3 regions of the Kribbella sp. NPDC005582 genome follow, and region 2 is predicted to be linked to each of the others. Evidence: riboswitches for the same ligand, from Rfam matches in the RefSeq annotation. Region 2 holds a riboswitch; each other region holds the start of a gene.
What was found. Region 2 has a riboswitch for thiamine pyrophosphate ahead of thiS (sulfur carrier protein ThiS). Riboswitches for the same ligand answer to the same signal wherever they lie in the genome.
Positions count from the first base shown of each region.

Region 1: another riboswitch for thiamine pyrophosphate. It lies ahead of ABZS29_RS11255 (cytosine permease); the one in region 2 lies ahead of thiS (sulfur carrier protein ThiS).
Region 3: another riboswitch for thiamine pyrophosphate. It lies ahead of thiC (phosphomethylpyrimidine synthase ThiC); the one in region 2 lies ahead of thiS (sulfur carrier protein ThiS).

Region 1 is NZ_JBEXCU010000001.1:2,272,002-2,277,232, reverse strand. Features, by position in the region: gene ABZS29_RS11260 (flavodoxin family protein) at 1-489, shown strand, start outside; gene ABZS29_RS11255 (cytosine permease) at 496-1,818, opposite strand; TPP riboswitch at 1,807-1,924, opposite strand; gene ABZS29_RS11250 (alpha/beta hydrolase) at 1,947-2,609, opposite strand; gene ABZS29_RS11245 (hypothetical protein) at 2,606-3,421, opposite strand; gene ABZS29_RS11240 (DUF3152 domain-containing protein) at 3,464-4,303, opposite strand; gene ABZS29_RS11235 (ATP-binding protein) at 4,358-5,231, opposite strand, start outside.
Region 2 is NZ_JBEXCU010000005.1:596,469-601,699, reverse strand. Features, by position in the region: gene ABZS29_RS29205 (hypothetical protein) at 1-14, shown strand, start outside; gene ABZS29_RS29200 (G5 domain-containing protein) at 142-750, shown strand; gene ABZS29_RS29195 (DUF5937 family protein) at 778-1,713, shown strand; TPP riboswitch at 1,717-1,832, shown strand; gene thiS (sulfur carrier protein ThiS) at 1,825-2,049, shown strand; gene ABZS29_RS29185 (thiazole synthase) at 2,051-2,836, shown strand; gene ABZS29_RS29180 (RidA family protein) at 2,837-3,226, shown strand; gene ABZS29_RS29175 (serine hydrolase) at 3,219-4,091, opposite strand; gene ABZS29_RS29170 (LysR family transcriptional regulator) at 4,088-5,071, opposite strand; gene ABZS29_RS29165 (MBL fold metallo-hydrolase) at 5,195-5,231, shown strand, end outside.
Region 3 is NZ_JBEXCU010000008.1:244,784-250,014, forward strand. Features, by position in the region: gene ABZS29_RS35160 (RDD family protein) at 1-64, shown strand, start outside; gene ABZS29_RS35165 (hypothetical protein) at 66-623, opposite strand; gene ABZS29_RS35170 (transposase) at 620-1,219, opposite strand; gene thiC (phosphomethylpyrimidine synthase ThiC) at 1,463-3,076, opposite strand; TPP riboswitch at 3,077-3,195, opposite strand; gene ABZS29_RS35180 (lysophospholipid acyltransferase family protein) at 3,225-3,971, shown strand; gene ABZS29_RS35185 (hypothetical protein) at 4,101-4,625, shown strand; gene ABZS29_RS35190 (hypothetical protein) at 4,622-4,855, opposite strand; gene ABZS29_RS35195 (inorganic phosphate transporter) at 4,869-5,231, opposite strand, start outside.

The sequences.
Region 1 (5,231 bases), on a different contig from region 2:
GCGCTGCAGGAACAGGTGATGGCGGCCGACATCCTGGTGATCGCCGGTCCGATCTGGCTCGGTGACAACAGCTCCGTCACCAAGCAGGTGATCGAGCGCCTGTACGCCAACTCCTCGATCCTCAACGAGCACGGGCAGTACGCGTACTACGGCCGGGTCGGCGGCTGCCTGATCACCGGCAACGAGGACGGGGTCAAGCACTGCGCGATGAACATCCTCTATTCGCTGCAGCACCTCGGGTACACCATCCCACCGCAGGCCGACGCCGGCTGGATCGGCGAGGCCGGCCCCGGCCCGTCGTACCTGGACGCCGGTTCGGGCGGCCCGGACAACGACTTCACCAACCGGAACACGACGTTCATGACCTGGAACCTGTTGCACCTGGCCCGGATGCTGAAGGATGCCGGCGGCATCCCTGCCCACGGCAACCAGCGCTCCGAGTGGGACGCCGGCTGCCGTTTCGACTTCGAGAACCCCGAATACCGCTGAGCTTGCTCAGGCAGCCTGGCGGCGACCGACCCGGCCGAGCAGCACCGCCGCGACCATCGACACGATGATGCTTGTGTACGTCGCGCCCAGCCAGCCTGGTACGGCGTGGCCGCCGAAGAGCTTGCCCTGGACATCGAGCCAGAACGGCGACCAGCCGGCGACCGTGCCGGGGTTGACGAGTTGGTACGCCACGAAGCCGATCAGCCAGGCGACCGCGGGCTGCCAGCGGAACTTCGCCGTACTGGAGACGTCCCACTTCATCTTGCTCACCAGGAAGAAGTCGGCAATGGCGACGGCGAAGAGCGGGATGAAGACCGAGCCGATCAGGTAGAGGAACTGGGTGTAGTTGCCCAGGTCAACCAAGAGGGCGAGGCCGGTGGCCAGGACGCCGATCGCGACCGAGATCCAGCGGCGGTCGACGTGGCCGATCAGGTTGTGCGCGGCCATCGTGGTCGAGTAGACGTTCGCGTAGGCCTCGTCGACCTCGTCCACCAGCAGCACGAACAGTGCGATCGCGCCGGCGGGCAACGTGACCAGAGCCGTGATCACGTCCTCGCTGTTGGTCTGCAGAGTCGCGACCGCGAAAACGCCCAAGGCGTAGTACAGGATCGCGGCCAGGCCGTAGCCGAGCGCGGAGCCGCCGAAGGCCGCCTTGTTGGTGCGGGAGTGCCGGGTGTAGTCGGCGGCCAGCGGCGCGAACGAAACAACGCCTGCGGCCGCGAGGTCGACGGCCGGCCAGAAGCCGTACACGCTGTCCTGCGGCAACGCGTGCACCGGCTTGCTCAGCACCTGCACAAATAGGTAGACCGAGGCAACCAACACCAGCCAGACCATGAACTTGCGCAGCACCTTCACGCTGCCCAGCGGGCGAACCGCCATCGTCGTCGCGATGATCCCGGCCAGTACGACGAACAGCCAGCGCCAGCGCTCACTCGTCACCGCGACCGCGGCCTGCGAGATCACGATGATCTCCATGGTCGCCCAGCCGATGTTCTGCGCGATGTTGAGCACGGTGGGGGCCATCGACCCGCGGCGACCGAAGATTCCGCGCAGCGCGGTCATCGCCGGCGCTCCGGTCTGCGAACCGAAGACCGCCGCGCCGCCGAGCACGAGCGCGCCGATCCCGCAGCCCACGACGACCGCGAGCAGCCCCTGCCACAACGATCCCGTGTACGCCGCGACCAGCGCGCCGGTGACCGGACCGAACAGCGAGATGCCGAAGTTGCCCCAGAGTGTGAACTGGTCCAGGAACCCCAGCGTCCGTGGCGCATCCGTGGTGAGAACCAGCGGTGCTTCTTCGTTGGCAGGGCGAATTGCAGTGTCAGTCATTGCGATCCCTACGCCGGCATTACCCGGTCAGGTTCAGGCGGTCGGCGACCCGGTGTCACGTCGCCCTCTCAGCCCGCATTCGGTGCGAGCTCCCGCAAAGGTTTTGCTACCGCGTCAACGATAACGCGTCAGTCGCCGGGCCGCGCGGCGGCTGCTCGCTGGATGAGCGCGGCCACCTCCGGGCCGTTGGTCAGCACCGGCATGTGCGAGCCCGTCTCCAGCGTCCGCGCCTCGCCGTGGGTGAGCTCCGCCAGCCGAAGGACCCAGTCGGCGGGCGACAGGTGGTCGTAGCGGCAGCGCACGATGATCACCGGCGCCTGGACCCGGGTGATCACCCCAGCCATGTCATGTCGCCGACAGGCCTCCGCGGCCCGGGCAATAGCGCGGAACGTTGTCCGCGCGTACTGCGGCGCCAGCACCGGTATCAGCCGCGGAGTCTCCGGCAAGGTCGACTCCAGCCACCGCATCGCCAGCGTGGGCCAGGTGACCGTACCCGCGTCACCGGTCGGAGCGATCAGGACCAGCGCGTGCACCAGTTCCGGGTGGGCGACCGCCAGTTCGACGACAATCTGTGCGCCGGCGGAGTGCCCGACCAACACCGAGCGCTCTCGGACCTTCTGCTCCAGCCGGGCAGCGAGCGCCCCCGGGTGCAGATCATCACGGTCGTCGGCAGGCTCGCCGTACCCGGGAAGTGTGACCACCTGGTACGGCAGCGAGAGGTGCTCGACCGTGGGGGCGTACGACTCCGGCCCGAGGCCGAGGCCCGGGACCAGGACTACCGGGGCGCTCACTCCCAGGGCGGGCGGCCCGGTGCCGCCCGGACTACCGTGTCGAGATCCGGCTTGAGCTCGCGGTAGCCGAGGAAGAAGCCGGCCGCCAGGATCAGCAGACCGAACCCACCCCAGGCGTACGCCGTCGGCAGCCGGTCCAGAGTGTCGTCGGCGGACCCCAGGCCGGTCGACAGCACCATGACTGCCCAGATCAGCAGCGGAATCAGCGAGACGCCGACCAGTCCGCCACCGATGAGCTCGTAGATGTCCGGCTGGCGTCCGAGCTTGCGCCGAGCCAACAGGTCGCGCGCCCAGAGCACCAGCGCGGCCAGACCGACCAGAACGATCAGCAGCTGCCCCAGTGCGTCGATCACGTCGGTGCGCAGCGGGTGGTTGAGCGGTGAGCCCGGAGCCTGGGTGATCTCCCGGATCGAGACCCGCTGGATCGTCACCGCCATCAGTCCGTAGACCGCCGCGATGATCGTCGCCAGCAGCACCACCTTGGCCGCGCGTGGATCACGGTCGGCGAAAGGCTCCTTACGCCCGTACGTCGGGAAGGCGGCCGGATGCGGGTCCACGGGAGCGCCGTACGGGTGGCCCGGCCGATAGCTCGGTGGCTGCGCCGGGTCGGTCGGCGGACCGCCGTACTGACCTGGCTGGGAGCCATAGGGCTGCGCGGGCGCATAGGGGGCGGGCGGCAGTGGCTGACCACCGCCGGCGTACGTGCCGGCGCCGTACGGCGTGGGTGGCGCGAAGTGCTGCTCTTCGCTGGGTTGCCCCTGCTCCGGGCGCTCCGGCTCCCGCCCGTACGTCGGGAAGTCCTGTGACGACATCGCTGCTCCCTCCCTCGGGACTCAGCTTCTCACGGGAGGTGGTCAGGTCGCTTTGATCGTCGGCCACGCGTTCGGCCGGCAACCACCGAGCCCCTTGGTCTGCTGCATCATCACCGGCGCCGGCGACTGCGCCTTCGTGCACGTCGAGTGCCCGTGCCCGAGCGCGTGCCCGACCTCGTGGTTCACCAGGTAGTTGCGGTACAACGCCACATCCCCGCCGTACGCCGGTACGGCGTACATCCAGCGCTTGGCGTTCAGCACGACCCGGTCCTCGACCCGGCAGGACACCTCACCGCCGGTGTCGAGCGGCAGACACAGCTTGTCGGTCAGCGTCGGCGTCGCCACGATGATGCGCAGATCCACGTCACCCGTGTCGGTCCGCTCGAAGCTCACCGGATGCACCGCCTGCCATCCGCGCGGATCGGTCAGCGTCTTGTGAATGCTCGCCGCCACCGCCGCCGCGTTCAACGACAGCCCCTGCTCGATCTCCACCCGGTACGTCAGCTTGTCCCGCACCCCGGTCGCCTTGTCCGACCCCGGCACGACACTCAGCTTCCCGCTCGACACCGTCACATTCGGCTTCGCGCCCTTCGGCTGCCGAGTCAACGTAGGTGCCGGCCGCAACGGAGTCGTCAGATGCGTCGAAGGCGTCGGCACCACCACCGGAGTAGGCACCACGGGCTGCGCCACCGGAGTCTCTGCTCCCGCAACAACCTCAGCAGCCAAACTCCGCCGCCCGGTCACATCCGGATGCACCACCATCACAGTCCCCAGCACCGCCAGCGCCGTCACCGAGAACCACTGCACCCGATGCGACTTCTTCCGACTGTGCCGCCCACGCACGGACACCCCAGCACGCTGGCCAGTCCGTCCCGTGGTCATGCCGATTCACCCTACAGACTCCCGCGCCCACCTCAAAAGGCCCGCCTCAGCGTTTCAGGCAGTGCGGGTGCGGAGGAATTTGCCGAAGTGGGGGACGGTGAAGGCTACGGTGCCGCGTTCGGCGGAGAAGACGAGGCCTTTTTTGATGAGACCGTCTCGGGCTGGGGAGAGGGATTGGGGTTTGCGGTTGAGGGTGGTGGCTACTTCGGCGGTGGGCACGGAGCCGTCGTCGGCGGCTATGCCTAGTTCGGCCATCGCGCGCATGTACTCGCGTTCGGCGGGGGTGGCGCGTTCGTAGCGGGAGCCGAAGAAGCCGACGGTGAGTTCGGCGGAGGCTTCGGGGGCGGCTACGGCGACGTCTTTGATGGTGATGGGTGAGGTGGGGGCGTGGTCCCAGGTGGCGTGGGCGAAGGCTTGGACGAAGTACGGGTAGCCGTCGGTCTGGGCGTAGAGCTCGTCGAGGGCCTCGGCGTCGTACTGCACGCCTTCGCTCTCGGCGGGGATCATCAGCGCGCGGTCGCAGGCTTCGCGCGCGAGGCGGTCGACCCGCACGTACCGGAAGAGGCGCTCGGAGTACGACTTGCTGGCAGACAGTACGGCGGGCAGATGCGGCAGCCCGGCGCCGACCACCACCATGGGTGCACTCTGCTGTGAGATCTCATGGCAGGCGGCGCACAGTGCGGACAGGTCATCGGAGCTGATGTCCTGCATCTCGTCGATGAACAGTCCGACCCCGACCGACAAATCACCCGCCAGGTCAGCCGCATCGGTGAACAGCTCGATCAGATCCATCTCGAGGTCACCGGAGTCCGCACGTCCCTTGGCCGCGGCCACATCAACAGGCGGATGCCACCGGATGCCCTTGCGGTCGTTCACATCGGTCCGCAGCGCAAATGCCTTCAGTACGGCGCTGAACTGGTCGACCCGA
Region 2 (5,231 bases):
CGGCGGCGACCTGAGAAGTACGGCGTTCAGGTCTGGTCCAGCGATCGATCGGGGTGTTATGTAGTTGTCTTCGCCTGGGTGGTCCAGGCGCTGACAATCCTGCCGCGGGGGGAACCGGCGGCGGGTTTGGGGGGAACTGTGGTGTGTGTTCGTGCTGCGTTGCTGGTTGTCGCCGTGCTCGGCTTCGGAGTCGGGTGCGGTACGGCGGAATCCACCGAACCGGCCGCCGTCGCCGGTGGGCGGATAATCACGAAGACGGTGACGGCGCCAGCCGAGACGCCGACTCCGACCGCCGAAGCGCCGGCTACGCCGAAGGCCGTCGTACCGAAGCCGGCGGCGGTGACGAAGCGGGTCGTCGAGTACGGCGTGATTCCGTTCAAGAAGAAGACGGTCACCGACAGCGAGCTGCCGAAGGGTGAGCGGTCGGTGCGGACGCCGGGGGTGAACGGCACGCGGAAGCTGACCTACGAGGTCACGTACGTCGGCGGCAAGCAGACCGCAAAGAAGCTCGTGAAGCAGGAGGTCGCCAAGCCGCCGCGGTCGCAGGTGACCGTCGTGGGGACCAAGGTCGAGGAGGAGTCGAGTTCGGGATGCGACCCGAACTACAGCGGCTGCGTGCCGATCGCGAGTGACGTCGACTGTTCGGGCGGCAGCGGCAACGGACCCGAGTACGTCGCCGGCCCGGTCAATGTCATCGGATCCGACATCTACCGCCTCGACGCCGACAACGACGGGATCGGCTGCGAGTAGACACGACCAGCGCGGTGTAATGAGGCCGTGCTGACCTACGAACTGACGTCCAGGGATCTGGAGGAAGTCCGGTTCGCCCTATCGCCCGCGGCGGAGACTGTCTTGTCGTTGCGGGCGTTGCGCGATCCGGGCCGCTTCCCGCTGCAACTGCCCTGGGTCCGCGCGGTGCAGCCGCTGCTCGAGGACCTCGACTGGAGCGTGCTCAGCCACCTCGTCAACGACACGATGGGCAGCCCTGACTTCCTCACGCCGCGACCGACCTCGCCGCTCACGCAGTTCGCCGACGAGCTGGAGCTCATAGCCGCCGTCGATCAACACACGTTCATCAGACAACTGACGGCAGTCAACGGCGAGGTCCCAACTGGCCTCACGCCGAAACGAGTCACCACAGCACTCGCCGACTACTGGCAGACGGTCATGGCGCCGTACTGGAATCGCATGCGGACGATCCTCACGGCCGACATCACGTACCGCGGTCATGTCCTCACCCAGCAGGGCACCGGCGCGATGCTCAACGAGCTGGGACCCGCGATCTCTTACAGCCAAGGCCTGTTGAAGGTCGACAAGGTGAGCGCGGTCAGTCGCGTGGAGAAGGTCGACGGCCGCGGCCTCGTCCTGCAGCCGACCTTGTTCGGCCCGCATGCGGTGATCCCGTACGACCCCGGCGCCGACCCAATCCTCGGCTACCCGCCCCGCGGTCAGGCCAACCTGTGGACGGTCATCGCACCGCCCACCCCGCAAGACCTCGCCCAACTCATCGGTACGGCGCGCGCCCGCATCCTGCAGCTTCTCACCCATCCGCGCACCACCACCGATGTGGCCGCGGAGCTCCAGGTCACGCCGTCCGCAGTCAGTCAGCACCTGCAACTGCTTCGCCGTACCGGTCTGGTGGAGCCACAGCGAGCCGGCAAGCAGGTGCTCTACAGCCCGACTGAGTTGGCCTCTTTGCTGACAGGGAACTAAAGTCGAAGACACCGCGGGAGCTCGCACCGGAGTGGGCTGAGAGGGCGACAGAGCAGGCGTCGCCGACCGCTGAACCTGAATCGGGTAATTCCGGCGTAGGGAGGACAACGCATGTACGACGAGTCAGCAGACGAGCACGCCGTGTGGGTCAACGGTACGGCGACCAGTAGCGCACCAGGCATGTCTGTCGCGGAGCTGGTTCGGGTGATGTCGGATCGGCAGACCGGGATCGCGGTCGCGGTGAACCAGAGCGTGCTGACCCGGGACGAGTGGGCCGGCACGATTCTGACGGCAGGTGACCGGGTCGAGATCGTCGGCGCGGTCCAGGGAGGCTGAGATGGACGACCCCTTCGAGCTGGGCGGGCGCACGTACTCGTCGCGACTCATCATGGGCACCGGCGGTTCGGCCAACCTGGAAGTGATGGAGGAGGCGTTGGTTGCCTCCGGCACCCAGTTGACCACGGTCGCGATGCGGCGGCTGGGGACCGGGCACGAGGGCTCGGTGCTCGACGTACTGAAGCGGCACGGCATCGAGATCCTGCCGAACACTGCCGGTTGTCACACCGCAGCCGAGGCCGTGCTGACCGCGCGGTTGGCGCGCGAGGCCTTGGGGACCGACCTGATCAAGGTCGAGGTGGTTGCCGACGACCACTTGTTGCTGCCCGACCCGTTCGAGTTGCTGGACGCCGTCGAGACGCTGGTCGCCGATGGCTTCACCGTGCTGCCCTACACGAACGACGACCCGATCCTGGCCCGCCGCCTCGAGCAGGCAGGGTGCGCGGCCGTGATGCCGTTGGCCGCGCCGATCGGATCGGCACTCGGCATTCGCAACCCACACAACATCGCGCTGATCGCCGAGGCGGCGAACGTGCCGGTCATCGTCGATGCCGGCATCGGTACGGCGAGCGATGCCGCACTGGCGATGGAGCTGGGCTGCGCCGCGGTGATGCTGGCAACGCCGGTCACGCGTGCGGAGAAGCCGGCCCTGATGGCGGCCGCGATGCGCGACGCGGTGAGCGCCGGCCGCAATGCCCGCCTGGCCGGTCGAGTCCCCCGCCGCTGGCACTCAGCCCTGGCCTCGTCCCCTACAACCGGTCTGCCGACCTCAACCTCTGGAGATTGAGTGAGTAACTTGGAGTATCCGCAGTCAGAAGGTGTTGCTCCGGGCAACGGTTACAGCCACGTGGTGACTAGCGCGGGACAATGGGTCGCGATCGCTGGTCAGGTGGCACTCGATGCTGATGGCAAGCTTGTCGGCGAGGGTGACTTCGAGGCCCAGACGCGGCAGGTGTTCGCGAATCTGGACGCGGCGTTGAAGGCGGCCGGGGCTACTTGGGCGGATGTTGTGAAGCTGGGTTGCTTCCTGACCGATATGGCCGGGCTGCCGGCGCTGCGTACGGTTCGCGACGAGTACATCGACACGACGAAGCCGCCTGCGAGCACCGCCGTACAGGTGGTGGGGTTGTTCCGGCCGGAGGCGTTGATCGAGGTCGAGGCGTACGCCGTTATCTGAGGAGATTGACCGCCAACTGCGCGGCGAGGCCGATCGTGGCGTCGACGCGCGGTTGGCGGGAGTCGGCGCGGGCGGCGAGGGTGAAGACGGCGACCGCGTAGGCGTCGCCGGCAGGAAGCGTGACGACGCCTACTTCGTGCCGGAGCGCGCCGAAGGTGCCGGTCTTGCCGGCGACCTTGATGCTGTCATGTGGGAAGCCGGAGGCTAGGCGGTGCTGGAAGGTCTGCCGGTGCATGGTCGCCTTCACGAAGTCTGTTTGGGCCACGGAGAGCAGGTCGCCGGACCAGAGCCGGCGGAGTAGCAGCGTCATGTCCGAAGGCGTGGTCGCGGAGGCGTTGGCCGCTTCGTAGACGCCGGCTGGCGTGGTGCGGTTGTTGTCGGCGAGTGCGGCTAGGGCGGCGTCCGGATCGTCCAGCCCGGTACGGCGTTGTAGGTCGTGCAGGTGGGCCGCGGTCCCCCGGCGTACCCAGGTTTGTTGCAGGTCGAAGGAACGGAGCAGCTCGGCGAGGCGGTCGAGACCGACGACGTCGAGCAGCGCGTCGGCGGCGGCGTTGTCCGAGACGGTCATCATCGAGACCGCGAGGTCGCGGAGGGACATCGTCACTGGGTCGGCCAGGAGGGACAGGCCTGTCGGGCCGGGGGTGCGGGTCGCCGGGTCGAGGGTGAGCCGCTGGCGCGGGTCGAGTTCGCCGTCGTCGATCAGGCGGCAGAACCCAACCAGCAAGGGAAGTTTGTACACCGAAGCCATCGGTACGACGGTGTCCGCGTCGAGGTCGACCGTCGAGTCCGGTGCGTCGAGCGCGACCGCATGCAGCCAGCCGCGTACGCCGGCGTCCTCGAAGACCGCGCGGATCCGGGCGTTCAAGGCGTCACCAGCGCGTCGGTCAGCTGCGCGATCGTCTCGACCGGCTCGGCGAACGGCGTACGCGAGTGGGACCACACCAAGCGGATTCGCGTCGGCAGTGGATCGCCGGTCAGGCGGTGTCGGTCGACGCCTGGTGCCGCCAGTGTCGGGTCGGCGGTCATCAGGATCGCCTGCCCGGCCGCCACCATCGCGAGCCCGGCTCGCTCGTCCGTCACCACCACCGTCCCACCGTCCGGCCGATGCAACGCGAGCGTGTCGAGGAACAGATCACGAGCCGCCGGGGCCTCCGCCCGAGGCCGAACCGCCACCGGCAAGCCGCGCAAAAGCTTGAGCTCCACGGAAGGATCAGCCGCCCGGGCACCCCTGAGGTGAGGGGAGGCCGCGGTGAGTGGATCTGCGGGGAGCTGGGGAGCAGCCTGGCCGCGCCGCCCGGACGGGGATGTCGGCGCGGCCTTGCCCAATAGTCCGGACGGGGCGAGCGCCCAGGTTGGAAGGAGTTGGACTGGGCCCGCCTCCAGTCCGTCCAGGACGGTCGGGTGGAGGACGGCGGCCAGCGTCAGGCGCCCCGAGGAGACCTGGCTGACCAGGGCGCTGGTCGGCGCGGAGACGACTGTCACGCGGCTGCCGGGCACGGCTGCGCCGCAGGCGGCGGCCAACGCGGCACCGGCGGCTGGAGGGACCTCAGGGGCCAGGCCGAGGCGGATCTCCGGGCCTTCGGGATCGCGCAGGACGGCGGCCTGATGGAGTTCTTCGATCGAGGTGAGGGCTCGGCGGGCGAAGGGCAGCAACGCCGCACCGGCGGGGGTGAGTTCGACACCCGTGGAGCCTCGCTCGAAGAGCTTGGCGCCGACCAGGGCCTCCAGGCGGCGCAGGCCCTGGGACAGCGGTGGCTGGGTGATGCCGACGACCCGCGCGGCGTCGCCGAAGTGTTGTTCCTCGGCGAGCGCGATGAAGATCTGGAGGTGTCGTTCAGTCAGCATGACCCTGCTGACCTGCGGTGATATCCCCAGCCACTCGCCTCATGCCCGAAAGCATATTCGACACACCCCAACGGCCTCGCCTTGACTGCAACCGACGGAACAGCGAGAGGAGACGCAGTGAAGGTGACGCGACGAGGAATGCTGGCGGGCGTGGCCGCGG
Region 3 (5,231 bases), on a different contig from region 2:
GTGGGACGAGAAGCAGCAGACCTGGCACGACAAGATCGTCAACGACATCGTCGTCAGCACCTGAGCTAGTGCGACAGCACGAAGGCGGCGCAGGTCACCGACCAGAGCACACTGGTGAAGGTGCCGATGATGAAGCGCTCCGCGACCGCCTGCGGCGTGACGGACGCGGGCTGGTCCGGACTGCGGAGCTCTGGATAGCGGGCCAGTCCCTTGATCGCCAGCACGATGGCCAGCCCCTCCGGCCAGCCGGCCACCAGGGCCGCGAAGATCGCGCCACGCTCGAGCGAACCGATCAGAGCGCCGCCGCGCAGGACCTCACCGGCCTTCTGCGTCGACTGCGCCCGAGTGTTGCCCCGGTCGACCAGCGCGAGCACAGAGGTCGTCAGCGGGCCGCCACCGGTCACTGCGAGCCCTCCGGCCAGCAGGAGCAGCACATTCCACCAGCGCTCGGGCCACGACGCCACACCGTCGGTCGAGAGCAGCAGTAGGCCGACAGCGACGCCGCAGGCCAGCATGAGGCCGCTGAGCACGATCTCCAGCGTGGCGCCTTCGGCCTTCGGCACCCAAGCCAGTACGGCGAACAGCAGGCCGCCGGCTGTGAGTGCCAGGACGAGTGCCGTCACGCAGCGGTCCCGAGCTCGAGCAACTCCGACGCCAGCAACCGACCACGCTGCTCCTCGACCACTCCGGCCGCCTGAGCTCGTTGCGTCACCGCAGATTGGCTGATCCCCAGTTTCACGCCGATCTCCCGTCGTGTCAGTCCCTCGGCCAGCAGGTCGGCAACAGCCCAGCCCCGCTCGCTCCGGCGGCGCAGCACCGAGGCCATGAGCCACAGCACCGTTTCCACCTGCTCGGCGAGCCGGTCGTCCGGTCCGCACACGTTGACGTGATGCGGACTCGACTTCGCCTTCGTCACCGCCTCGCGGGCGTAGACGAACGCGTCACCGTTCCCGGCCCGGGTACTGCGCGGCAGCGGCTCGGCCACCTCGCCGATCCCGAGCCCGACGTACCAGGCGTCCAGGCGGAGCAGCTCGACGATCAGGTCGATGGTTGCCCTGGCCTCCGAAAGCACTCCCTGCACCTCGTCGCCGGCGGTCCGCTCGAACTTGCGGAGCAGCCCGGTACGCCGGGGCCTGCGGTTCAGATCGGTGAGTAGCTCGGGTACGAGATCGCCGCTGACTCGGCTGCCTCGCTGATCTACCGTGAGAACGAAGACCACTGTCTCGCACCTCCTTCCAACGGAGTTAAGGCTACAGTCTTATTCACGCTGAGTGAAGGCAAAAACCTGAATCGGTTCACCCCATCACTCTCGGTGATCACCCCGCAGGACAGCTGATTCCCAATTCTCCGCTCAATCCGGCCACTTCGGCATCTCGACACCTTCGCGAATTTCACTCCGCGTGAAGTTGCCAAACCGGTTCACGGCTCCCGGCGGGCGGGAAGCCCGCCGGGAGCGTTCAGATCAGTCGGCGAGCGGCAGGTAGAGCTTGCCGTCTCCTGCCTTGAAGGTCTCGGACATTTCGTTGAAGCCGGCCTCGATCGCCTCGGTCGACGTCAGTCCGTGCTCCTCGGCGTACGCGCGAATGTCGGCGGTGATTCGCATCGAGCAGAACTTCGGCCCGCACATCGAGCAGAAGTGCGCGGTCTTGGCCGGCTCGGCCGGCAACGTCTCGTCGTGGTACGACCGCGCGGTGTCCGGGTCCAGCGAGAGGTTGAACTGATCCTCCCAGCGGAACTCGAACCTTGCCGTGGACAACGCGTCGTCCCAGGCCTGCGCTCCCGGGTGTCCCTTGGCCAGATCGGCGGCATGGGCAGCGATCTTGTAGGTGATCACCCCGGTCTTGACGTCATCGCGATCCGGCAGCCCGAGGTGCTCCTTCGGCGTGACGTAGCAGAGCATCGCCGTACCGAGCCAGCCGATCTGCGCCGCGCCGATCGCGCTGGTGATGTGGTCGTACGCCGGCGCCACATCGGTTGCCAACGGCCCCAAGGTGTAGAACGGCGCTTCGCCGCAGAGCTCTTCCTCGAGCCGCACGTTCTCGGCGATCTTGTTCATCGGCACGTGCCCGGGGCCCTCGATCATCACCTGTACGTCGTGCTCCCAGGCGATCTTGGTGAGCTCCCCCAGTGTCCGCAACTCGGCGAACTGCGCCTCGTCGTTCGCATCCGCGATACACCCCGGCCGGAGTCCGTCGCCGAGCGAGAACGTCACGTCGTACTCACGCAGGATCTCGCAGAGCTCCGCGAAATGCGTGTACAGGAAAGACTCCTGGTGATGCGCGAGACACCAGGCCGCCATGATCGAGCCGCCGCGCGAGACGATGCCGGTGATCCGCCGCGCGGTCAGCGGCACGTAGCGCAGCAGTACGCCGGCGTGCACGGTCATGTAGTCGACGCCCTGCTCGCACTGCTCGATCACCGTCTCCCGGTAGACCTCCCAGTTCAGCGCGGCCGGATCGCCCTTCACCTTCTCGAGCGCCTGGTAGAGCGGCACGGTCCCGATCGGCACCGGCGAGTTCCGCAGGATCCACTCCCGGGTCTCGTGGATGTTCTTGCCGGTCGACAGGTCCATCACGGTGTCGGCGCCCCAGCGGGTCGCCCAGACGAGCTTCTCGACCTCGTCCTCGATGGAACTGCTGACGGCGGAGTTGCCGATGTTCGCGTTCACCTTCACCAGGAACTTCTTGCCGATGATGGTCGGCTCGCTCTCCGGGTGCCGGCGGTTGACCGGGATCACGGCTCGGCCGCGCGCCACCTCGGACCGGACGAACTCCGGATCCATGTTCTCCCGGAGCGCGACATACCGCATCTCCTCGGTGATGGTGCCGGCGCGCGCGTGCGCGAGCTGGGTCAGGTTCTCCCGCCCGGCGATCCACTCGCGCCGGAGCGCGGGCAGACCGGCCTGTACGTCGATCTGCGCCGTCGCGTCCGTGTACGGCCCGGACGTGTCGTACAGGTCGAAGTGCTCGCCGTTGGTGAGATGGACGCGGCGCGCCGGAACGCCCAGTTCGCCGCGATAGATCTTCTCGGAGCCCGAGATCGGGCCGGTGGTGACAGTCGGTCGTACGGTGCCGATAGTTGTCACTTGTGTGCTCCCTACGCCGGAATTACCCGGACAGGTTCGGCGGTCGGCGGCGCCGGATTCTCCAGCCGCCCTCTCAGCCCACTACGGTGCGAGCTCCCGCGATCTCCAGTTATCACCGGCAGCTTAGTAGCATTCCGGGATGCGCGACTTTGTCTATCCGCCTGTCGTCGGCGTTGCCAAGACTGCCTTCAAGGTGCTGGACCTGAAGTTCCAGCTCGCCGGCACCGAGAACATCCCGCGGACCGGCGGCGCGGTGATCGCGCTGAACCACATCAGCTACGTCGACTTCATCCTCGGCGGGTACGGCGCGGTGCCGAGCAAGCGGCTGGTCCGGTTCATGGCCAAGGAGGTGCTGTTCCGCAACCGCTGGTCCGGGCCGCTGATGCGTGGGATGCACCACATCCCGGTCGATCGCGACGCGGGCGCGGCGTCGTACGAGCACGCGCTGCGGCACCTGCGCGCCGGTGAGGTGGTCGGCGTCTTTCCGGAAGCGACGATCAGCCGGTCGTTCGAGCTCAAGGAGTTCAAGTCCGGCACGGTCCGGATGGCCGCGGAGGCCGGCGTACCGCTGATTCCGATGATCCTGTGGGGCACCCAGCGGATGTTCACCAAGGACCACCCGAAGGACTTCACCCGGCACCGCACGATCGCGATCACGGTCGGTACGCCGATGACCGTGACGCCGGACGACGACCCGGTCGAGGCCACCGCCGTCCTGCGCTCGACGATGGCCGAGATGCTCGACGAGACGATCCGCGCATACCCGGAGCAGCCGCCCGGCGCCTGGTGGCTGCCCGCCTCGTACGGCGGCTCCGCGCCGACGCCGGCGGAGGCCGACCGGCTCGACCGCGAGGAGCTGGCCCGCCGGGCCGAGCGCCGCCGCTAGCCCGACGGAGGTCGGACAAGGCCTTGACCCTCGACGGCATCTGAGGGTACGAAGGGCACTTGTCATTGACAAGGCAGGAATCTGGGGGATTTCTGTGCTGCTTGCCTTGTGCTGGGCGGGGGAAGGTTTTTGTTCGATTCACCGGAAGAACTGCGCCTGTTCGAACCCGGGACGCTGCAGATCGCGCCGCATGTCGCGGAGCACATCCCGGATGCCGGGGCGTACTTCATCGACTGGTCCACCCGGGACCTGGACCGCGAGCGAGCGCGTGAGGTCGAGGCCGCGGTCAACGGCCGGCGGTGCGCGAACGGCTGGTTCCCACTCGAGAGCCTGGACAGCATCGGGCACCGGGGCTACTGGCGTGGTCCGCTCACCTACCTGGCGCAGATGACGGCCGACGACGCCGGCATCCTGCAGGACTGGGCGGCGTACGGCCTGACCGGTGAGAACCGGCACCGCATCGAAGCGACCGTCAACCACCTGCTCCACCAGCAGGGCCACGCGGCCGCGGCCACCTGGGCCGTTGCCGTCCGCCCCCAAGCCGGTCTGGACGCAGCCGCCCTCGGCGACCGCCTCTTCACCGCCTGGGAGCGGAACCTGGACGCCGTACGCACCAAGGACGTGGCCAAGGCAGTCCGCCGCTGGAACCGCTAATGGAACTGCGGAATGATCAGGTAGAGCCCGAACAGCACCGCAGCTAGGCATGCTGCGAAGCACAGTGACGCGACTGCGGTGTCGACCATCGGTGCAGGCCGCTTCTCGTCGATAGCCGCCGCTCTGCGGGCCATGGCAGTCACACCGAAGGCGAAGACGACAGCCAGCCCGACTCCGAAGAGCAGACTGACCAGTGCGACCTCACCGAGGCCGGTCCAGTTGATGTGCATCGCCGTACTCCTCTCAGACCGTCGCGTATTCGTTGACGTTGTGCGGAGTGACCGGCTTGCGCCTGGAGGCCGCGTAGATGCCGCCACCGACCACCACAGCCAGTACGGCGATGATCGCGACCCCGAGATTGCCGGAGTTGGCCACGCGGCCGGAGAGCGCGCCGACCACCGCAGCAGCCGGCAGGGTGAACAGCCACGCCAGGGCCATCCGTCCGGCCACCGTCCAGCGCACCTCGGCCAGCCGCTTGCCCAGACCGGCGCCCAAGATGCTGCCGGAGCAGACCTGCGTGGTTGAGAGCGGGAAGCCCAGGTGAGAGGAGGCCAGCAGCACAGCGGTCGAACTGGTCTCGGCGGCGAAGCCCTGCGGCGACTCGAT